4 regions of the Paenibacillus aurantiacus genome follow, and region 2 is predicted to be linked to each of the others. Evidence: riboswitches for the same ligand, from Rfam matches in the RefSeq annotation. Region 2 holds a riboswitch; each other region holds the start of a gene.

Region 1 (5,757 bases), on a different contig from region 2:
CGTTGAAGCTGGCGGAACAATTCTTCGTCGTGCTTATTGCCTGACGGTTCAAAAATGTCTTTGACGTTCCGATCAAGCATCGCGGGCAGATAGATCGATACTTGGTCTAACCTGCGTTTCTGATTCTGAATGGCATAATACATGAAATTAATGAGTCGGTGATTTCGCTGATCGCGATCACTAACATTGTCATGAATTTCTCGAATTCCGGCTTGGATAGCCAGCAGCTGTCCAAACAAATGAAACAAAGCAAAGTCATTCACCTGACGAGTCCAGCTTAAATAAATTTGCTTAGCCTCAGTACGCTCAATTAATGGTGCCTTTGCGTGATAATACGTCGCATAGATGATTTTGTGTACTTCTGCGGCAGGTAGCATGAAGCGGTTGGTTCCACTGCCGTTAGCTCCTTCCCTAGCTGATATATTGCATGGAACCAGGAAGGAATCACCCTCAGGCTCGGCAATCGAAATATCCGATATGGCATGGTATTCAAAATCGTGAAGAACGGTATCTGGTGATTGCCGTAATTGGATGCCGCGCATCGTTTGTTCAATGAAGAATGGATGCTCCATTGAAGTGATACCGAAGCTAACATCATCGAGATTGTTCGGTGTTTTCGGATTGACATAAGCTGCCCATTTTTTATCCGGCCATGTAATCATAGAAATGCTAGAATCCTCGAAAATGAACATTCTGTGCTGATAGCCAACAATATCGCAAGATTGCAAAAATAGCGGAGCCGAAAGCTGCAACTCCTTCCAATGCAGAAGACGAATTTGATTTGAAGATTGAACTAACATGCTTACTTCATCTTTCGTATAGCGATTTTGCTGATATACACCGTAAAGATAACCGGTTTGGGGAACACAAACGCCACAGGAACTTCCCCAAGTCGCTTTTGCAAACGCGATCGCATCAGGACGCTGCATATTCACCACGAAAGCCTTATTATTATGGACGATAATGGTTCGATTCTCTTTTTTATCGTAATACCATTCGTCATTCTGCAAAGAGAATTGATGCAGCACTTTCCAATTGTCCTCATCTAGGAAAGATACGACACCGTGATCATGATAAACAAGAGATGCTGTTTTATTGGACATAAAACTATTGACGACTCCCAAAATTATAGCTGCTGCAGTTGCAGCCTTATTAGAAAGCTCAACTTTACTGTCAGAGCCGCCAAAACGATAAGTGATCGGATAAATACTTTTGAACGGTCCTACCAGCTGTGAAAGCCTGGGTGCATCCTGCAGCAGCGTCTTTACGGATTGAAGCTTCTCCTTCTGTGGGATAAACAACTGGATCGAAGAAATTGATTCGTTCTGGATATCAAAATGTCCTTTTAAGGTTAGGCTATGTGCACCGGAAGCCTCCCACGTTTCAATCCGATGTAGCGGAACCGTGAAGGTATTCGTGACAAAATCATCTTGGTGTATGATTTCAATGAATTTCGCTGCTAATTTCAACGACATATGTGTCTTAGACTGGCCTTGATATGAAATAAGAGTCGAAATTAATTCTTTTGCATCCGATGGAAAATCGAAACATTCATAGGGTATATTCGGGAATAAATCGATAAAATCCCATGAATTCAACGTAAAATCCAGTTTAAATGGATATGTTGCTGAGCTCTTCACATATACAGTAGAACCAGAAAAGGATATGAGAAGCTTAGTGGACTTCGCATCGAAATGCATAACCCGTTCAGTTCCAAATATCCCGCCGGTGTCATAGGCAATGACTCGCCCATAATTCGTGATAACGAGCGTATGGGTGCCTAATTGAGACATTCCGGAATAATCGAAGCCCTTCTGGCGGTTGTAAACATCGGTTTCACCCGAGTTATAGCAGTCACGTATTTTTTGTGGAATCACGGATGAACCTTCTTTCAGAAATCATTATTTAGGGAACAAAAAAACCATCCCGCCAATAGCAGGATAGTACACTATCACAATTTAGCGGTTTGGCAGCCATAGCTTTTCGCTTTAGGCCCATAACTTTGCGTCCTTATCTTTCAATAAGTTTGCCTATGAAATTCGTAGTCCGAAAGAACTATCTGAATTTATTATAGTTTCGTTTACGAGCTGTTTCAACATAAGTTTCTGCCAGCACTCTGCGAAACTAAATCGTCATCGGTAACTATGTAGAGAAGGTGATCGTCTATAAGGAACATGTGGGGCTAAGAGTGGATGAAATGCAAAATCCACAACCTCATGCGGTTGTGGATTTACATGGTGGAGGCGAGGGGATTTGAACCCCTGTCCGAAGACATCGCCACATAGGCATCTACGGGTGTAGTCACAGTTTTGATGTCACCTAGGCCGTCGCCCCGTAACCGGCTACGATCTAGGTCAGCCTGATTGTCTTCTTCAGCACACCCCAGGCGGAGATGTGACAGCGTATCCCACTAAGAGTGAGCCCCTACATCCGGCACATGGGCGATGCAGGAGAGGAGCTTAGCATACAGTTTCTTAGGCTGCTGCTAAAGTTGTACGTTGGTTGCCATTTAATAGGCTTTAGCGTTGATGAAGCGGACGCGTCCCCACTACCCGCAACCCATGCTCGAACTATCCCCGTCGAATCCATAAACGCCCCCATATCGCATAAACGGCGTCGTCTGAACCGTGCGGCTCATGTTCCGTTTAGCAGAGCGCTCGGCGTTCTCACGCGGCGAGCATAAGCTGTTCTTGCTTGCTGCTTCTTGTTTGTCTTGCGTTCGCAATGCCGTACTGCTTGGCTTGCTTAGTTAGTATAGCACATCGTCTACACGAATGTACCCCTGTGTTTCTGGAAGAGCTGCCTTCTAGCTGGCACGGCTGCCAGAGCATCTGCCGCACACTCGTTACCGCGCGACCTTCTGCTTCTCGCGCAGCGCACGCTGGATATCGCGCTGGGCATCCTTCTTCGCCGCGCTCTCGCGCTTGTCGTATTGCTTCTTGCCTTTGCCGAGGCCGATAAGCAGCTTCGCGTAGCCGTTGCGGACGTAAATCTTCAGCGGCACGATCGCGTAGCCTTCCTGCTTCGACTGGCCGAGCAGCTTGTGGATCTGCACCTTATGGAGCAGCAGCTTGCGCGCCCGCGTCGGATCGGTCGGATTGTGGCGGTTGCCTTGCTCGAACGGACTGATGTGCATGTTATGGATGAACATCTCGCCATTGCGGATCGTCGCGAACGCATCGTTAATGTTCGCCTTGCCGGCCCGCACCGACTTGATCTCCGTACCCATGAGCACCATGCCCGCTTCGAACGTCTCCTCGATGAAATAGTCATGGGAAGCTTTCTTATTCTGAGCTAGCTGCTTATTCTCATTCGTCTTCTTCGCCACGCCATCCACCTCGCATTCGTTCGCTTCTTGTATCTTACCCTGCCCGTCCCCGCCATAAAACAACGGACTCCCGCGCAGGTGCATCAGGAGTCCATTGTAACAACTTTACAGTTCGAAATCAAGGCGGCCGATACCGCCAAGATTCCGATACCCGCTCCGCTTTACTTCTTTTCTTTGCGGATAAAAGCCGCCGTCGCGTTGCCGCCGGACTTCTTCCGCTTCTTGCGCGGCTTACCGGCTCCGGCTGGTGCGCCCTCTGGCGCCGGAGTCGTCTCGACCGTGCCGCCTTCCGGACGCGCCGCGTTCGGATTGAACACCTCGCTCACGCCGCCGGACTTCTTCTTGCGCCGCGAGCGGCTTCCGCCGCTAGCGTTGCCGCCCTGGCCTTGGCTCGCATCCGCCCCGCCGCCGGCATAGCCGCCGCGAGCTCCGCCTTGCACAGCGCCGCCGCTGCGCGAACCGCCCGACGCGCCGCCGCTTCTGCCGGCTCCGCCGCTTCTGCCAGCCCCGCCGCGACCGCCGCCGGAACGATTACCGCCCGAGCGATTGCCGCCGGAGCGGCCCCGGCGATCGTTACCGCCCGGTCCGTTGAAGTGCTCATACTCGCCGTCGTCGATAACGCCGCCGGTGCCGAGAATCGGGAGCCCCCACATGTCGGTCCGTACGCCGCCTTTGCGCTTGCCGCCCGAACGGGCGCCGCCGCTGCGGTCGCCACCGGTTGCCGACTCTTCGCCACGAGTGCCCCCGGAGCGATCGCCGCCGTCCTCGGAGACGCCCAGGATCTTATCCAAGTTGAAATCATCTTCCGGCTTCCAGCCCGGCCGTTCCGCTCCTCCGCTAGGCTGTCGGCGGCCCGGTGCGACGAACACGCCGCCTTGAGCCGGACGCAAGCCTGCGCCTGCAGCGCCCGCTTCTCCGCCGCGACCGCCTTTGCGACGTCCGCCGCGCCCTTGCTCCGCAGCCGCCGGTGCCGGACGGTTATCCCCGCCTCGGCGTCCGCCGCGCTGCCCGCGATCGTCGCGCCCGCTTGCGCTGCGATCATCGCCGCGCTCGCGTCCGCGTCCTTGGCCTTCGCGTCCGCCGCGTTCTCGGCCGCCGCCTTGACCGCCGCGTCCGCGTCCGGCGCGAAGCGCCTTCTCCAGCTCGCGGTCGGTATTGCGGGAGCTCGAGTCGAGCAAGGCGAAATCGATCGTATGCTCGTCCATGTTGACGTTCTCCACGCGAACGCGCACTTCGTCGCCGATCCGGAAGATGCGCGACGTACGCTCTCCGATGAGCACCATGTGCTGCTCATGGAAGTGATAGTAGTCGTCATTCAGATCGCTAAGCCGAATGAGTCCTTCCACGGTGTTCTCCAACTCGATGAAGATACCGAAGCTCGTCACGCTGCTAATGATGCCGTCGAACTCCTCGCCGATCTTATCCAGCATGAACTCCGCTTTCTTCAATTTCTCCGTATCCCGCTCCGCCTCGACCGCCACGCGTTCGCGTTCGGACGACTGCTGCGCGATCTCCGGCATCCGCTGCGCCAGCGTGTCCATCCGATCGTCTGGCAGCATGCCGCCGTTCTCGAACACCTCGCGCATGACGCGGTGGATGACCAAGTCCGGATAACGGCGAATCGGGGATGTGAAGTGGGAATAGAATTCCGCCGCCAGGCCGAAGTGACCGAGGCTCTGCGCTTCGTAGCGCGCCTGCTTCATGGAGCGCAGCATCATCGTCGAGATGACCGTCTGCTCCTTGGCACCGCGAATCTCATCCAGCAGCGTCTGCAGCGAGCGAGGGTGAATCGTATTCCCCTTGCCCTTGATCTGATAGCCGAAATTCGCCGCGAACTGCACGAACGTCATCAGCTTCTCGGAGTCCGGGTTCTCGTGAATGCGGTACAGGAACGGTACTTTCAGCCAGAAGAAATGCTCCGCGACCGTCTCGTTCGCCGCCAGCATGAACTCTTCGATGATCTGTTCGGCTACCGAGCGCTCGCGCTTGATGATGTCGGTCGGCTTGCCCTCGGAGTCGACGAGCACCTTCGCTTCCACGAAGTCGAAGTCGATCGCGCCGCGCTTGATCCGCATATCCCGCAGGCGCATCGCGAGCTCTTCCATCAGCTTGAACGTATCGACCAGTTCGGCGTAACGCTCCGTCACTTCCGGATCTTCATTCTGCAAAATCTTGCGCACATTCGTATACGTCATGCGCTCCTTCGTCTTAATGACGCTCGTGAACACATCGTGGCGCACCCGCTTCAGCGTCTTCGCGTCGAACTCCATCTCGCATGACATCGTCAGCCGATCCACTTGCGGATTAAGCGAGCAGATTCCGTTAGAGAGACGGTGCGGCAGCATTGGAATGACGCGATCGACCAAATACACCGAGCAACCACGACGGTAAGCTTCCTGATCCAGCGCGGACTTCTCCGTGACGTAGTA
Region 2 (5,757 bases):
GAGCTTCGCCGCCATCTGCTGTCCATAATCCGAAGCGTGATGGAAGGCGAGCCGGTGGACGCTGCGAATCTGTCGGCGATTAACGGCCTTATCGCCCATCAGGCGTTCGCGACCCGGCTTTACGTAGACGGCGGCATCTTCCGGGAAGACCGCCGCCGCCTGATCCGCGAGCCGCTTGATCTGCTGGCGCCCGTCGCCGAATCGGCGGCCCGGTTCCTGAGCCGCAACGAGCCGCATCTCCTCCGAAAATGCGAAAATCCGGAATGCGTGCTTCACTTCTACGACAACAGCAAGAACGGCACGAGACGCTGGTGCAGCCCCAAAACATGCGGCAACCGCATGAAGGTGACGGCTTTCCTGGAGCGTCGGCGCGCGCAAAACCAATCCAAGAGCGAGTTTTAGAAAGCAGGAGCTTTCTGAAGCTCGCTTTTTCATTGCCCCCGGAAGCAATCGGTCTTTTTTAACTATCAAAATATATATTTACACATTAAAAAATTGCGCTTATAATACCCAATAAATCCATTTGAGCATTAAAAGGAGATGGAGGCATGGCCAATCCTTATCATGACGGCGAATTGGCGGTTCAGCGAATGGCCGGCGCCGAAGTTGTCGCGCAGCAGAACGGGCGAAGCATCCGGGATTCGATCGTGCCGGGCGCGGCCGCTTTCCTGAGCCGGCAAACGATGCTGATCGCGGCCGTCGCCGGCATCGACGGGCGGGTATGGGTCTCCTGCTTGACCGGCCGGCCGGGATTCATCGCGGTACAGGACGACAAGCGTTTGACGGTGAAGTGGGACCCGGAGCAGGATCCGCTGCTTGCCGCCGGCTTGGCGGCGAATCCGGAGATCGGATTGCTGGCGATCGATTTGAGCAAGCGGTTGCGGCTGCGGCTTAACGGGATCGGCACGCTTGCGCCGGATGGTACGCTCGCCGTGGCGGCGGAGCTGGTATACGGCAACTGCCCGAAATATATTCAGCAGCGATCCGCCCCATCTTTCCCCGAAGCGGACAGTTTGCCTGTGAGAAGGACGCGCGCTTCCCAGCTGAGCGATAGTCAGCGGCAGTGGATCGCCGAGGCCGACACCTTCTTCATCGGGAGCCGGAGCGCCGCCGGGAAGACGGATGCTTCGCACCGCGGCGGCCCGCCGGGCTTCATCCGCGTCGAGGACGAGAGGACGATCGTATTCCCCGATTATTTTGGCAACGCCATGTTCAATACGCTTGGCAATATTCACAGCCACCCGCGCGCAGGGCTCCTATTCATCGACTTCGACAACGGCCATGTCCTCCAGCTGACCGGCCGCTCCCGCATCATTTGGGACGAGGAGCAGACGGCGTCGTTCCCCGGCGCCGAGCGATTGGTCCGCTTCGAGCTGGATGAAGCGCATCACATCGAACGGGGACTCGGCATCCGGCGGGAGTTCGTCTCTTATTCGCCAGTGAATCCGACGTTATAACGGGGAAGAGGTCTTCAAGGAGGTGGTGCTTGGTACGGAAGCCGGGTAATGGCAAGGTTTGGCTCGGAGTGATCAAAGCACAGCCGGTAGTTCACGATAACGAGGAGGAATGACCATGTCAGCGTACAAATACGTCCTTATTATTCAAGCGAACCAGCAGGATGTCGGGAAAGCCGTTCACGGCCTGCTGTATGGCCAAGAGCTGCACGAGGCGGGTTTCGAGGTCGACATTCTATTCGACGGCATGGGCACGCAGTGGCCGCAGGAGTTCAGCAAAGCCGATCATCCTTTCCATGCGCTCTACAAGCAGGTGATGCGGCTCGGCATCATTAAAGGCGGCTGCCAAGCTTGCTCCGGATTTTTCGGCGTGGAGGACGGCATGCAGGAGGCGGGCGTCGCGCTCGCGGGAAGCGAGAAGAACGGCGGACATCTTCCGTTCGCGCAGTATATCGCGGATGGGTTCTTGCCGATCGTGCTTTAGGACAAGTGCGGCAGCTTCGCTCAGTTGACGGGTAAACCCCCTTTTGCCGCCAATACGGGATATTCGCTTCCCTCGCCTCTCGAGAGGATGGGGGAGGCTTCTTTACGTCCTATCCCAGGCAGCGGTTTTCGTAGCTTAGTCGCATGCAACGAACAATACCTCCTACAAGATCGCCGCATTCAAAATAAGCCATATGTAATGGAATTTTATTCTCCGTGACTTTAGTCCTATTTCCATTCCGCCATTCGACAACGTATTATAGATTCAAAGACTCACAACTAACTAACCAAGTGAAAAGGGCAAATCATGAGAAATCATGAGACGCAAAGCCATGGGCCTTAACCGCACGCGTGTGCGGCAGGCAGCCGGTTACCACAAGGCATCATAGACTAAACTCCTATGAACCTTGGCAGAGGTTTATTTTTTTTGCCCATTTTCCGGATCGAAGAAAGGAAGGAATAAGATGAGCGAGCGACACGGTGCACGAAAACTCTCATTGTTGGTCTCATTTTTACTTGTCATTCAACTGATGCTACCAGCCGTAAACGTATTTGCGGCAGAGACCGCCAACAGCAGTATTTTGCCGCCGAGCAATGTCAGCTACCAGGTTACGGGGGCTGATATTAAGTTAACGTGGAACACCGTATTTGGGGCAACCGGTTATCAAATTTATGAGATTACGGAAGGCCAACTCCTTGTTCGCGGCACGACGGCGACCAACTCTTATACGATGAAGAGTGTGAGCGAGGGGTCCTATACCTACGCAATCTCCACGCTTAGCGCGGAGGGCGAATCCGGACCGAGCGCTCCTGTAACGGCGGATGTCGTCTATCCGGAGATGACCGCCCCGGCGCTTACCGCCTCCGTTCAGAATGGCAGCGACCTTGTCCTGAACTGGACAGCTTCCGCCAATGCGCAGAGCTACAATCTATTTCAAATTCAAGAGGATGGCCAAACGGCGCTAGTCAAAACCCAAACCTCGCGCACATTCTCGGTAATTAACGTTGCAGAGGGCACATACCGTTATGCCGTTAGCGCCGCGAATCCGTTGTTCGGCGAATCGCCGCTCTCGGCACCGGCAGAGGTCACGGTTGTGTATCCCGTTATGGCAGCCCCTGGCAGCCCGAGCTTCACGGTTACGAATGTGAACGACCTCACGCTGAAGTGGGCGGCGTCCAGCTACGCAAGCAGCTATCGCATTTATCAAATTAACGACGGCGGGAAAGCGTTGAAAACCACCGTTACCGGCACATCGGCTGTTTTTGCAAATCAGGCGGCCGGCCAATATGTGTACGAAGTCCATGCTTATAGCGATCGCTTTGGCGAATCGGCCGAAGGCAGCCAGATTACAGCAACCATCGGTTCTGTAACCATGACGGCGCCGACTAATTTTGCGGCAAAGCTGCAAAACGTTAATGATGTTCTTCTTACTTGGACAGCATCAGCGAATGCAACCAACTACAAGATTTATCAAATCGTGGATGGACAAGCCGTGCTGAAGAGCACGGTGACAGGCACTTCCGTTGCCTATACGAACCAACCGGCCGGGGATTACCTCTATGAAGTGCGCGCCTACAGCGATCGCTTCGGGGAATCGGCACAAGGCAGCCAAGCCTCGCTTACGATTGGAGCGGTGGCACTGGCGCCTCCAAGCGGTCTTGCTTACAAACTGTTGAACATGAATGATGTTATTTTGACGTGGACAGCCAGCGCCAACGCAGACGGCTATAAGGTTTATCAGGTGGTCGATGGCCAGAAAGTGTTGAAAAGCACGGTGTCCAGCACAAGCGCAACCTACACCTTGCAGCCGGCCGGGAACTATGAATACGTTGTACATGCTTACAGCTCGCGTTTTGGCGAATCGGCTGAGGGAAGCTCGGTGACATTCACGATCGATCCCGTCATCCTGAAGGCGCCAGGCAACGTGAAATACGCAATCGTAAACGGGAATGACGCGACTCTTAGCTGGGACGCTTCGGAGTATGCGGATAGTTACAAGGTTTATCTGGTAGCCAACGGCCAGAAAACCTTGAAAAGCACGGTAGCGACCAAATCGGTCACCTATTCGTACTTGCCGAAAGGGGATTACACCTACGAGGTGTATGCCGCCTCCTCTCGTTTTGGAACATCGGCTGAGGCGGGCACGGTGTCTTTCACGCTCACATGGCCGGTGATGCAAGCGCCTGCCAATGCGGTGCAGACGATTACGAACGCGACAAGCTTTACGTTAAGCTGGGATGCCGTCCCTTATGCGACCAGCTATAAAGTATATCAAGTCGTCAATGGCCAGAAGGTACTGAGAACCACGGCATCCAAGCTGAACGTTACTTACACAGGCATGGCCCCGGGATCGTATACGTATATGATCCACTCGGTGTCCGACCGCTTCGGCGATTCGGTGGAGGGTTCGACCGTCAATCTGACGCTGAACGGGCAGGTCATGGAAGCACCGACGAACCCGGTCTATACCGTCGCTAACGGCAATGACGTAACGTTGAAGTGGACTGCGGCGGAGTATGCGACAAGTTATAGAGTCTACCAAATCGTCGATGGCCAAAAAACGCTGAAAAGCAATGTAGGCGGAACTAGCGTTACGTACTACAATCAGCCGGAAGGCAGTCTGGCCTACGAGATCCATTCGGTTTCCTCGCTGCTTGGCGAATCCCCTGAAGGGGCAGACGTTTCGTTCCAATTGACGTATCCGGATATGACTGCGCCGGGTAATCCAGCTTATAAAATTCTGAACGGCAACGATGTTCGATTAACCTGGACGGCTGCCGCTTACGGCGATTATTACAAGGTTTACGAGTTAATCGACGGTGCAAAGGTCGCCAAGAGTTCCGTCACCACGTATAGCTCAACGTTAAGTAACGTATCGAGCGGTCCGCATGCGTATATTGTTCATGCCGTAAGCTACAGGTTCGGGGAATCCCCTGAGGGCAGCAAGCTGACGTTGAACGTAGAGTTCCCGATTATGGAGACGCCTACCGGATTTACGCAAACGGTGAGCAGCGGCAACGATGTGACGTTGAAGTGGAATTACGTCAATTATGCAACGGCTTATAAACTGTATCAGGTCGTCAATGGCGAAGAAGTGCTGGTGAAGACCCAGAGCGGCACGACAGTAACCTTATTAAATCAGCCAGAGGGCGATTATAAGTATGTGCTGCGCTCCTACAGCGATCGCTTTGGCGACTCGCCGGAAGGCGCAAAGCTTGAGTTCCCGCTTGTATGGCCGACCATGCAACCACCGGCGACCTTGACGTCTACCATCGCCAATGGCAACGACATGACCCTTAAATGGGGCGCGGCGACTTATGCAACGGCCTATCGCGTCTATCAGGTCGTGGACGGTCAGAAGGTGCTGAAGAGCACGGTAACAAGCACGAGCGCCACCCTCGAGAACTTGCCGGAAGGAAACTACGAGTTTGCGGTATATGCTTATAGCAGCCGTTTCGGCGAATCGCCCGCGGGCAAAACGCTTAACGTAAATTTAGTATGGCCGACTGTAGTTCCTCCAGTAGTTAAAGGGACGGTATTCGATGCGAATAACATCACGCTGTCCTGGCCAGCCGTAACTTGGGTTAGCGAATATCGCGTATACGATGTAACGGACGGCAAGCGCCAACTCCTTTATAAAGGAACTGCGCTCAGCTACAAGATTTACAACCTGACCGAAGCCACGCATCAATATGAAGTGACAGCGTACCATACGCGATTCGGGGAGTCCGTGGCGTCGAACCGCATTAGCGAAAACATCGTGTTCCCGGTCATGCAGCCTCCGGTCGCAACCTTGAAGCTGCTGAGCACGACAAGCGC
Region 3 (5,757 bases), on a different contig from region 2:
GCTGGTGCCGCTGCTGCGCTCGCTCGAGTACATGCATACGGCGTCGCTTATTTTCGACGATCTCCCGTCTCAAGATAATGCGTCTACGCGCAGAGGACGTTCCACGCTGCATCAGGTGCATGACAGCGCTACGGCGGAGCTGACGGGGCTTATGCTGATCCAGCGGGCGACGCAGGAGCAAGCCTCGCTTGCGGGCTTTGACCCGAAGAGCGTGCTGGCCATGATCCGTTATTCCGCGCAGAAGGCGGAAGAGCTCTGCATGGGGCAGGCGATGGACCTGCGGACGAAGGGCGAGGCGCTCACGCTGGAGCAGCTCAATACGCAGTGTTTCTATAAGACCGGTCTGGCGTTCGAAGCGGCGCTGGTGATGCCCGCCATTCTCGCCCAAGCCGGCGAGCGCGAGATCGAGCTGTTGAAGACGTTCGCCTACCATGCCGGCATCGCGTTCCAGATCAAGGATGATCTGCTCGACGTCGACGGCGACGCGGGCTTGCTCGGCAAGCCGGTCGGCCAGGATGCGGAGAACAACACGGCGACGTTCGCGAGCATTCTTGGCCGGGAAGGCGCAAAGAAAGCGATGTGGGACCACTACTGCCTTGCGCTGGAGGCGCTGCGCAAGCGGGAGCGCCCGGCCGGTTTCTTGAAGCAGGTGCTGGCGTATATGATTAGCCGGGACCGGTAGGGCGGTCGCTCGGACGGGCGAACACGATAAGCCTCGCAATCGCGAAGAGCACCTAGGAAGGGTGCTCTTTTTTATTTTCGCCAGACGATGGCGCGTGGACGGTAAACATGGCCAAAACGATCAAAACGCCCTGCGCGCTGCATGGTAAGTTAGAGGCAAGGAGGGATGGCAGTGGCGAACGAGGAGACGCACCGGAGCACGATGAATCAAACGCTCGGCTATATCGAGCAGCATCTGACGCAGCTGCTGCGACCGGATGATTTGGCGCGGGGAGGCCTGTTCTCCAAACGCCATTTCGACCGCTTGTTCCTCGCCGCGGTCGGACGAACGGCCGCGAATTACATCCGCGACCGGCGGCTTGCGCGGGCGGCGGCGGAATTGGCCCATACGCGAAAGGGTATTTTGGCTATCGCGCTGGATTATCATTTTCAATCGCAGGAGGCGTTCACGCGGGCGTTCAAGAAGGCGCACGGCCTGACGCCGGGGCGGTATCGCGCATACGCGCAATCACTCGTGACGAAGGGGACGATGGGGATGAACCGGAAGGAAGTGCCGCAAGGCTGGACGGTAACGGGCAATCGCGTGGAGGATTACGAGGTCGCATTGGACAAACGGGAAGCGCATCTGGGGAGCGCCGCGGCGCGCATCCAGTCGGTGAAGCGGGGAGCGGAAGGGTTCGCCACGCTTATGCAGATGTTCAGCTCGGAGCGCTATGCGGGCAAGCGGGTACGGTTGACCGCATTCGCCAAGGCGGAGGACATTCGGGGCTGGGCAGGCCTCTGGATGCGGATCGACCGGAAGAACGGCGACATGCTGCAGTTCGATAATATGCAGAATCGTCCGATCCACGGCACATGCGGCTGGAATCAGTATGCCGTCGTGCTGGACGTCTCGGAATCGAGTCATGCGATCGCGTTCGGGGCGCTCCTATGCGGAGAAGGGAAGCTGTGGGTCGACAATTTCCGGATCGAGGAGGTCGACGAGCGGACGCCGACGACCGGCGAGAACACGGAGGAGGGCATGCCGGCCGAGCCGGCAAACCTGGACTTTGAAGGGTGAGAACAGCGGGCGAGAAGCGTCGGCGAATTGATCGGGGCAATCGACGGATGCCAATGTGCTAGTCGGGGTATCCTGAGATGGAACTATTTATGGCAGGATTATAGCCGTAAGTTAGAACAGATGGGAGTTCTACGATGCACGTCATTCGATCGCTTCACGAGATAACCGCCCTTATTCCGCTGCTAAAAGAAGCGCTGCCAATCGATGTTTCGTTCGCGATATGCGACAGGGAGAAGTTCATTGGCTATTGGCCCGGCGAACGCATCGATTTGGGTATTCGTTCCGGCCAGCGACTGAACCCGGATGAGCCCCTGGCGCGGACCGTTCGCAACGGCCTCTCTCTCAAAGACGTCGTACCCGCTAGCTTTTATGGCTACGAGTTCGTCGGAACGGCCATTCCGCTATACGGGGAAGAACGGGAAATCATGGGCGGACTGGCCGTCCAGGTCCGGACACAAGCAGAGCTGCGCGGAATTGCCGAGCACATCGCAGACTCGCTGAGTCAAGCCCAGTCGCAGCTGGAGAGCATAACGTCAGCCTCGAAAGAGCTGCGGCACTTCAGCGGACAGCTGTTGAATCTAGCCAGGCAGACAGCTGGGCACGTAGGGCAGACGGAAGAGGTCGTATCGATCGTAAAGGCCGTTGCCGATCAGACGAATATGCTCGGCATCAACGCTTCGATCGAAGCGGCGCATGCCGGAGAGAAAGGAAGAGGTTTCGGTATTGTGGCAGGCGAGATCCGGAAGCTATCGAGCGAAACGGTGGCCTCCGCCAATACGATTCGGGGGACGCTGCAAGCCTTCCGACAGGCGATGGCCGAGATGAACGGATCGATCGAACGCATGGCCGCCCTCGCGGAGCGCCAGTCGGTCTCGTCTGATCAGATCGAAGCCTTCATCGCAGATATCGGCGCCATGTCGGATAGATTGAGTCAATACGCGCGCAGACTGTAGACCCTGCGCCAAGACATTGTGTAAGAAATTAAAGAAAGGGTAAAATCTGTTTTGTCCCTTACAATAATCTTTGTTATAATGAAGGGAACAAGATTGCACAGTGAAGGACGATTCGAGATGACGGAAACGATCGGAGCACGCATCAAGAAGATTCGCCTGCGTAAGGGACTTTCGCTAACCGAGCTTGCGGAGAGCGCCGAAGTCGCAAAATCGTACTTAAGCAATGTGGAACGGGGCATACAGAATAACCCTTCGATACAGTTCGTAGAGAAAATCGCATCGACGCTCGATGTCACGAAGAATGCGCTGCTGTTCGACGAGTCGGAAGAGCAGGAGCTTGACCCTGAATGGGCGGAGCTTGTGCACGAGGCGATGTCGTCTGGTGTCAGCAAACGTCAATTCAAGGAATTCCTTGAGTTTCAACGCTGGAAGAAAGAGCAGGATTCATAAGTTTCAATCCGTGAAAACGCCCTCAATTAGGGCGTTTTTTATTTTATTCCAGTAGTGTCGAAAAATATTTACGAACAAGGCGACAATGTGACATGTTTCTCCTTGATACAAATTGTATAATTGGGACAGGTTGGCAGAAATGAAACGGGAACTGTGAAATATGTCCTACATTTGGGCACCTGGGACATACGGAGTGAGTGGTGCACCCACCCCAATACAATTGGAGGCATGGATGGAGATGGAACAGGCAGAACTTGTACAGCGCGAACGGGAAGCAGAGTGGACATCGTTGATACTAGAAGCTCGCAAGCTGGGACTTTCGGCATTGGAAGTTAGGTCTTTCCTACGGCAATCTCAATCGATGCAATCTCCTGCCTCGGCAACAGCCGTTATGCTGCAGCGGACGCTGTTCGGCAAGGTGCTGATGTACGAAGCGGAGAAACTATCCATCTCTTAAGCAATCTCTTAGCGGCCGCAGGCGGTAACGAAGCGGATATGGGGTACAGGGGCGTACCGGCATTAGATTTAGAGATTCGGTTGACGTTAAAAGTCCATGCAGAGGGGCCTGTCTAATGTGCGGGCCACAATCGGGCATGGACTATTTTTTTGCGTTATTTCCCCCAAAAAATGGTCGGTCATCCATGCTCCAACCCCAGCTAGCGTGCGTATTGTGGTAATAGTAACAAAAATAGAAGATTCAAAGGAGGGAGCACAATGAAGCGATGGAGCATCGCATTACTGGCAGCCACGCTCGCGGTATCGGGGACTGTAAGCGTTTCAAGCGCCGCCGAGCCCAGCGCGGTTCAGAGCGCAGACACAGCGGCCTACACCGCCAATCTGCAGCAATTCGGCATTCATAATGACGGTACGCATCCCGTGGAGACGACACAGGGCATTAATCAAGCGCTTCTGTGGGCGAAGACCCAAGGCTATACGAAGCTATTGCTGCCGACAGGAACTTATTTGATCGACAAGGATAGCCATATTAACATGGTCGGCGATATGACGTTCGAGCTCGATAACCAAACGGTTCTTCAGAAGGAGACGAACGGCAAGGAGCGGTACATCACCATCTATATCGGATATGGCATCAATAACGCGAAGCTCAAAGGCGGCATCTACCGGGGAGACAAGGATACGCACGATTACAGCAAGAAGGATACGCCCTACACGGCAGGCACGCACGAGAGCGGGTTCGGCATTCTGGTGGAAGGCGCCAAGGGCACGGTAATAGACGGCGTCCGAGCCGAGAACTACACCGGGGACGGCCTGGCGATCGGAGGGAGCGGCGGACTGCTCAAGGATTACTATACGGCGAGCTTCGTCTCCGGCGCCTTCGACGCGGCGGGGAAGCCAATCGCCGATAGCGCGAAGATCCGGACCAAGACGCCAATCGCGCTGGACGCCAAGTTCCCGGGCGAGCGGGAATTCGAGCTGTCCAACAGCCAGGGGCTTGCGCTGACATTCGACGTCTATTATTACAAGAGCGACAACACGTTCCTGAGCAGTCTGAAAGGGGCGAAGGCGCGCAACATTCTGCAAATTCCGTCCGGTGCAAGCTTCGCTCATATTGTATATGCAAAACCGGCCGCAAAGGATTATTACGTGGAAGCCTGGAAAAAAATCGTGAGCAAAAACATCACCGTACGCTACTCCGAATTCGCGTTCAACCGCCGTCAAGGCATAACGGTCGGGGGCGCGGACCAGGTGCTGATCCATGACAACGTGCTGCACGATATGAAAGGGGTCGCGCCGCAATCGGGTATCGACCTCGAGGGCGGATTCGGCGAGAATGGCCACCGGAATACGAACATCAAGATCGCGAACAATGATTTTTATAATAATACCTCTTACGATCTGATTCTCTACGACGGCTGGAATGCGGTCGTGGAAGGCAACCGGTTCGGTTCCAAGGGCGTCATCGGCTTGGCGATATCGCCGCCGTTCACGGGCGCGATCGTGCGCGATAACCATTTCGACGGGTCTCGGATTCTCGCCTATCATGACGCGACCTTCACAGGCAACCGGATGAACGACTCCTACACGTATTTCGAAGGACCGAATATTACGATCGACGGCATGGTGTTCACGGACTCCATCCTCAGCATTACAAGCAAGACGGCTTATGGCGTGACCGCATCGAATATCCGGATGATCAATAACAAGAAGCAGCAGAACGCGCTGTCCATCTGGAACAAGCCGATCAAGATGACGAACGTGACGATCGAAGGCGAGACGCTGCTGAATACCGTCGTCGGCGGAGTCGAGGACGGCAGCGTGTTCACCAATCTAAGGCTGCTGAATCATAGCGGCGCATCGCTTCCGAGAGGGACGTACGCGAATTGCGAATTCGTATCCGCGCCCGGGAATACTCGTGATCTGATCGCGACCCAGAGCGGAACTTACGCGTTCAGCGGCTGCAAGATCCAGTCATCCGGGACCGGACTGCTGCTGGAGAATAAAGCGACGACCTATGCCATTACCGGCTCGACGTTCGAGATGGGCGGCAACGGCAGCGCGATCTCTGTGCAAGCAGCCAAGAAGGTCGATCTGCAGAACAATATCATCCAAGCGTCTAACTTGACGAGAACGGATGTCGCGCTCGTGAAAATC
Region 4 (5,757 bases), on a different contig from region 2:
TTGTTCCTATCGTTGTCCATAACGTTATCCTCTTACTGCATAGAGCATCCCTGCTGCTTCTGCGTGATGCGATGGCCGATGATATAGAGAAGGCCGGCGCGCTGATTTTGCGCCGCTGGCGGAACGTAATTCTTTGCGCATGCTAGCTGCTTATCGCTTAACTGTCGACGCCTAAGGGAATTGTTGGAAGCGATTCCGAACGACTGCTTCTGCCCGATTTCGAAGTCGAACGACAGGTTTCATCATCTATAAATTCGGTTCGTTCGCAGTCTTCCCGGGCCGTGTGCGACGTGCTGGACATTCTTCCGGCGAAGCGAGGCTCGCGGGAGGGCAAGGGGCGTTCGAATCGATCCCCGCGGGACTGACAGTTCCCCTTCGTCCCCGAGAAGGGATTGGCGCGAAGAAGGGTTGCAATCAGGTAGTCGAGCGATGAGAAGGAGAGGGAGACGGGTGGCGTATCGAGGTAGAATGACAGCAATAGCGGCCGCGGTCGGCTTGTCCGGCGGCGCCGCGCTTTACGGGCTTTGGCCCGAGGAAAGTCATCTGCTTCGGGCTTGCGCCGGCGCGCTGATGTTTGCCGCCGTCTCCGTCCCCGCTGGCTGGTGGCTAGGTTGGAAGTATGACCGGCTGGCCCGGCTGTCTGTCATGGACCCGCTGACAGGCGCTTACAATCGGCGCTTCGTGGAGACGGGATTCGTCAAATTGACGGCACGTGCCAGTAAACAGCGTAAGCGGATGGCCATCATACTGCTCGATGTCAACGATTTCAAGCAAGTCAACGATTCGCTCGGCCATGCCAAAGGCGACGCGGCGATCCGTGAGGTCGCGCTGGCGCTTCGACATTGCGCGGAGTGCGGGGAGATCGTGGCGCGGTGGGGCGGCGATGAGTTCATGGTCATCTGCCCCTATGCCGACGACAAGGCGGTCGCCACGCTGCTGCGCAGCGTTCGCGAGCGACTGGAATATGCCTCGCTGCGTACGGGAATCCGGCTTGCCGTATCGGCTGGAGTGGCCGCCTATCCGGCTGACGGCGCTCAGATCAGCCAGCTTGCGCAGATTGCCGATACAAGGATGTATGCAGACAAGCTGTTGGCCAAACGAGACCAAGCCGAACAGGAATCGGCGCAGGCAATGGCACAATAAACAGGCAATCAAAGGCGGAATGGCAAATGAGAAAAGCGCATATTTCCTCGGTAAGGCCGGGGGACAAACTGGGGCGCACCGTCTTTCAAGAGAATGGCAATGTTCTGCTGGGGGAAGGCGTCGAGTTAACCCAACGATTTATCGACAGGCTGGAGAATTTGGGCATCGACATGCTCTATATCCAAGATGACATGACCGAGGATCTGGAGCCAAGCTCGGCGATTCAGGACGAGACGCGCCGCAAGGCGATGAACGAAGTCCACAAGACGATGACGACGCTCATGGATACGCACAAGACCAAAGGGCGCACGGTCGCCCCGGAGCTTGGACGCACGTTCCGCACGGTATTCGGTCAGATGATGCAGGACCTGTCTGCACGGCAAGACATGTTGGTCAGCTTGACGAATATTCAAGCGATGGACTCTTATCTCTTCAATCATTCGGTTAATGTCGCTATACTCGCCGGCATTATGGGCGTGGCCAAAGGATACAACCGCAATCAGCTGGAGGAGCTGGGCGTCGGTGCTTTACTGTTCGATATCGGCATGACGCAAGTGCCGAAGGAACTGCTGAACAAGGCGGCGTTCTTGAGCGACACGGAGCGTGGCTCGGTTCAGAAGCATGCGGAGGATGGGTTCAACCTGCTTCGCGCGCAGCACGACGTATCGTTGTTGTCGGCGCACTGCGCGTTCCAACATCACGAGCGGTTCGACGGAAGCGGGTATCCCCGCGGGATCAAAGGCAACGACATTCACGAATACGCCCAGATCATCGCCATCGCGGACGTTTACGACGCGCTGACCTCGCCGAGACCGCACCGCAAACGGTATACGCCGACGGAAGCGATCGAGTTTTTGTTCGCGGCGGGCAATACGTACTTCGACGTGAATTTGATCAAAATGTTCTGTAAACACATCTCCATCTATCCGATTGCGACGACCGTGCTGTTAAGCTCCGGCCAGATCGCTGTCGTATCCGCCAACAACCCGCTGGCCGTCCACCGTCCGACGGTGAGAATCATTCGGGAAGCGGACGGCAACCCGCCGGCGGCGGCGTACGAGATCGAACTGAAGGATTCCAACAACTTGCTCATCGTCAAGGAAGTTTAACCGCGGCGCGAAGCGTTGGCGAAGACACGCGAACCGCGTGGACAATTGAATGCACGACAAAGGCAAACTTGCTGAAAGGCAAGGACGCAAAGCTAAAGGGTCTACCGTTCGCGTGCATCGCGGACAACGACAGCCTGGCCGCCGAAGCGAGGGCATCCGTGTACAGGATGACGAAGGCGGCTCAAGTTCCAGGAAGCGGCTTTTTTATTTTGTATTCACGGAGGCACACCACATCATGACGAGAGCATCTAGAGTTGAACAATCCGGCGTGTACGGCAAAGAAATGACGACGTATCCCCTGCAGGCGCTGCTCGATAGCAGAACGGTCGTCGAGAAGGACGGGTACGTATCCACGGGTCTGGTCACCCATGTGGAAGGCGAGATGCTGGAGATCGAAATGTCCGAGTTCAAGTCGTTCCATCTGGGAGACCCGGTTCATCTTACGCTCTATTCGCCGGTTGGCATCCAGCGGCTGCAATCCACCGTTATCGCGGTGGCGGAAGGGTCGCTGGCTGTGCTGCTGCCGCCCAAGTCGCTGGCGGGGCTGGAGGAGAAGCGGGAGGCGACCCGCGTCGAGGTCCGGCTGGACGGGAAGATTCAGCCAAGCACACAGGCAACCGGGGCGGAAGGCGCGGACGACATCGACGAGGAGCCGGCGGCGGTATTCAAGACGAGGAATGTGTCGCTCAGCGGCATCGGGTTCGAAGCCGTGCATAACGTGACGCTTGGCATCGGCGAGATCCTGCCGGCGGTCGTCTCGCTGGGTCATGAGCTCAGCTGCCAGCTGGAGATCGTGCGGCGCGAGTTGGAAGGGGAATATTGCTTCTACGGCGCGCGCTTCGTGGGGTTGAACGAGCTGCAGACGAGGATGCTTCGCGCGTTCTTGATCCGCGAGCAAGTATCGAATTATTACCGGATCAAGGAGAAGCGCAAGTCGCTGGAGCGCATGTAAGCCGTTCGCCCGACATGAACGTGGATTGGGGAATCAAGGGAACCGGCTGCGGCCGCGTTTCCTTTTTTTATTTGCTAGTCAGATGTCGATAGCCGATAAATCTCCCGCCTGCCGAACCTGACAAAATAGGTAAGAGGCTGCGTGCGTTCGTCCGGGCCGCTCTTGTTTCCCTAGCATATGCTGAAGGAAACGCAAGAGGAGGAGTTGGAGAATGGCATCGACTCGAGTAAAACCGAAGCGTCTCGCATCCAGCAAGGGGAGGGTCATCCGTACGGCCAAAATCCCGACCGGAAGCGCGAAAGCCGTCTACTTGAACCGGTTGACGGTGCTGTGGGTCCAGAACAACGGCGTCACGTTCAACACGAGAGGATTTTTCGCCCGCCTATTCCGAAACAACACGCTGGTCTCGACCGCTTTTTTTGACAATTTCGGCGTTGTGCAGTTCGGCAACGTCGGCGTGCTGACGACGTCCAATCTGACGATCCGCATCTTTAACACGCACGGCGTGCAATTCCGTTCCCGGAGCATTCCGGCGGGTTCGGAGGCATTCGCCGTCATCGGCTAGGGGCTGCGGCTCCGCATCGCCGACGGTCCGTTGCGGCGAACGCATAGTCCATCTTCGCTGCAATGCACAATGGCGCCACAGGCATGAGGCCTGCGGCGCCATTTGGCATGTCTAGCTCTGACTACGGAAAGGGGGCTAACCGCCGAACGCTTCGCGGAAGGCCGCCTGGAGTTTGGCCAAGTCGACGTCCCACAATTCGGCGATCTCCGCGCTGACGTTCTCGTCCCACCAGTCGGCGAGTTTGCGGCGGTTGCTTTGGTTCTCCGCAATCCAGGGGAGATTGAGGGCTACTTTCTTGAAGTACAGCTTCTCCGCCGCTTCGAGCTTTTCTTTGGAGACGTAGACGTTCAGACGCTTGACGGTCCGGTACAGCTCATTGTCGCAGGCACGCCGGATTTTGCGCGCGGTCGGCAGCCCGGCCGCATGTTTGGAAGGGGGGGATGGTTTCATCGTGACCGACTCCTCTCATTCCCCTATATATGCGAGCGGCTGCCGAATGGTCACCTGCCCGGGCCCAGCCTCTATTGCACGTAAATGTAGCCAACCATCGGACCGTTATGCTCGCGCGTATCGTGCGTTTGGCAGATGATCGGATAGGTGCCTTTCTTCTCCGCCTTGAATTTGACGACCGTCGTTTTGCCTTTCTCCACCGTCCCTTGGACGCCGAGTCCTTCGATGACGAACGGATGCGTTTCGCCGCTGATGCCCGTTAGATGCAGCTCGACTTCCTCGCCGGAGCTCACGAAGATGCTGCTCGGCGACCAGAGATAGGCTTCGATCTTTTTGCCGCCGGCGTCGCGCGCCTCGAATTCCCCTGTGACCAGATGCATGACGCGCGTCTGGCTAGGCGTCGCCATGGCGGCCTGCGACTGGTTCCACTTGAAGCATACGACCGCGACAACGACGGCTAGGAGCAAAACCGCGAACAGCTTGAGTTGTTTTTTGGTAATGACGAAAATGTTGGTCATGCAACGCCCACCTGCTTTCTTCGTATTAAACACAGCTAGTCTATGCACGGGCTTGTTCAGGCATGTCTACCGGTTTTTGGCAGCATTCGTGCGATGTGACGGAATTGTCACTTTATTGTGTGTATGGTCTTATGGAGGCATGCCACCTGATGTGCTAGAATACCGATAGAGACAGAAGCGTTCAAATTTAGAAATGATAGGAGACGGAGAATGGAGTGGATTCACGAGCTTGCAACCACCGCGTTGCACTGGATTGAGGAGTTAGGTTATTGGGGCATTATCATCGGTCTTGCGATCGAAGTCATCCCGAGCGAAATCGTGCTGGCGTTCGGCGGCTACCTGGTGTACAAGGGCGAGATTACCTTCCTGGCCGCGGTTATTTGCGGAACGATCGGCGCGGTCATCCAACAGTGGATACTATATGCGATCGGCAGATTTGCCGGCAGGCCATTCTTTGAAAAATACGGCAAGTTCATCAAAATTTCGCCGAAGCACTTGGATACGGCGGAGAAATGGTTCAATAAATACGGCTCCGGCATCGTCTTCACGGCCCGGTTCGTACCGGTTATGCGCCAAGCGATCTCGATTCCGGCCGGCATGGCGCGCATGAATTTCGGTCTGTTCACGATCTTGACGCTGCTTGCATCGATCCCGTGGTCGATCCTGTTCGTGTACTTGGGCAATTCGCTCGGCGACCAATGGGAGAATATCGATGAGAAGGCCGGGCCTTATGTACAGCCTGCGCTGCTGATCGCGATTGCGCTGTTGGTCGTGTACGTCCTGTTCAAGACGCTTCGTAAGCGCGGCAAAACGGTATAATTTGGTGCCGTAGCTCCGGGTTTGGTACAATGGAGAGAAGTTGGATCAACGATTGACTCGTACATAACGATCATTTCCCAGGAGGGATACCGATGAGCAAGAACGTAGCGAACAAGCTGAACAAAGGCATTAGTCCGCAGCAGTTTATTGACGGTATGCAGAAGAATAAGGAAGCGTTCGAGGATTGGAGCAATCGGTTCG

Evidence for each region. A riboswitch is a leader RNA that binds a small molecule or an ion and turns the genes downstream of it on or off. The one in region 2 is predicted to bind cyclic di-GMP.
Region 1: linked by a shared signal. The riboswitch ahead of ACFFSY_RS03460 (hypothetical protein) and the one ahead of ACFFSY_RS12160 (OmpL47-type beta-barrel domain-containing protein) in region 2 are both predicted to bind cyclic di-GMP.
Region 3: linked by a shared signal. The riboswitch ahead of sinI (DNA-binding anti-repressor SinI) and the one ahead of ACFFSY_RS12160 (OmpL47-type beta-barrel domain-containing protein) in region 2 are both predicted to bind cyclic di-GMP.
Region 4: linked by a shared signal. The riboswitch ahead of ACFFSY_RS34205 (PilZ domain-containing protein) and the one ahead of ACFFSY_RS12160 (OmpL47-type beta-barrel domain-containing protein) in region 2 are both predicted to bind cyclic di-GMP.

What each region holds. Positions count from the first base shown of each region.
Region 1 covers NZ_JBHMDO010000008.1:41,802-47,558, reverse strand. The annotation lists gene ACFFSY_RS03460 (hypothetical protein) at 1-1,877, opposite strand, end outside; cyclic di-GMP riboswitch class I at 1,958-2,041, opposite strand; RNA gene ssrA (transfer-messenger RNA) at 2,236-2,599, opposite strand; gene smpB (SsrA-binding protein SmpB) at 2,846-3,328, opposite strand; gene rnr (ribonuclease R) at 3,490-5,757, opposite strand, start outside.
Region 2 covers NZ_JBHMDO010000022.1:90,523-96,279, forward strand. The annotation lists gene ACFFSY_RS12145 (CGNR zinc finger domain-containing protein) at 1-402, shown strand, start outside; gene ACFFSY_RS12150 (pyridoxamine 5'-phosphate oxidase family protein) at 549-1,457, shown strand; gene ACFFSY_RS12155 (hypothetical protein) at 1,573-1,938, shown strand; cyclic di-GMP riboswitch class I at 2,227-2,315, shown strand; gene ACFFSY_RS12160 (OmpL47-type beta-barrel domain-containing protein) at 2,402-5,757, shown strand, end outside.
Region 3 covers NZ_JBHMDO010000008.1:105,167-110,923, forward strand. The annotation lists gene ACFFSY_RS03725 (polyprenyl synthetase family protein) at 1-682, shown strand, start outside; gene ACFFSY_RS03730 (helix-turn-helix domain-containing protein) at 854-1,741, shown strand; gene ACFFSY_RS03735 (methyl-accepting chemotaxis protein) at 1,876-2,694, shown strand; gene ACFFSY_RS03740 (helix-turn-helix domain-containing protein) at 2,812-3,144, shown strand; cyclic di-GMP riboswitch class II at 3,283-3,365, shown strand; gene sinI (DNA-binding anti-repressor SinI) at 3,377-3,601, shown strand; gene ACFFSY_RS03750 (right-handed parallel beta-helix repeat-containing protein) at 3,859-5,757, shown strand, end outside.
Region 4 covers NZ_JBHMDO010000055.1:82,645-88,401, forward strand. The annotation lists gene ACFFSY_RS34195 (GGDEF domain-containing protein) at 469-1,143, shown strand; gene ACFFSY_RS34200 (HD-GYP domain-containing protein) at 1,170-2,252, shown strand; cyclic di-GMP riboswitch class I at 2,304-2,398, shown strand; gene ACFFSY_RS34205 (PilZ domain-containing protein) at 2,488-3,204, shown strand; gene ACFFSY_RS34210 (hypothetical protein) at 3,416-3,769, shown strand; gene ACFFSY_RS34215 (dehydrogenase) at 3,905-4,219, opposite strand; gene ACFFSY_RS34220 (cupredoxin domain-containing protein) at 4,291-4,737, opposite strand; gene uptA (undecaprenyl phosphate transporter UptA) at 4,948-5,556, shown strand; gene ACFFSY_RS34230 (thioredoxin family protein) at 5,649-5,757, shown strand, end outside.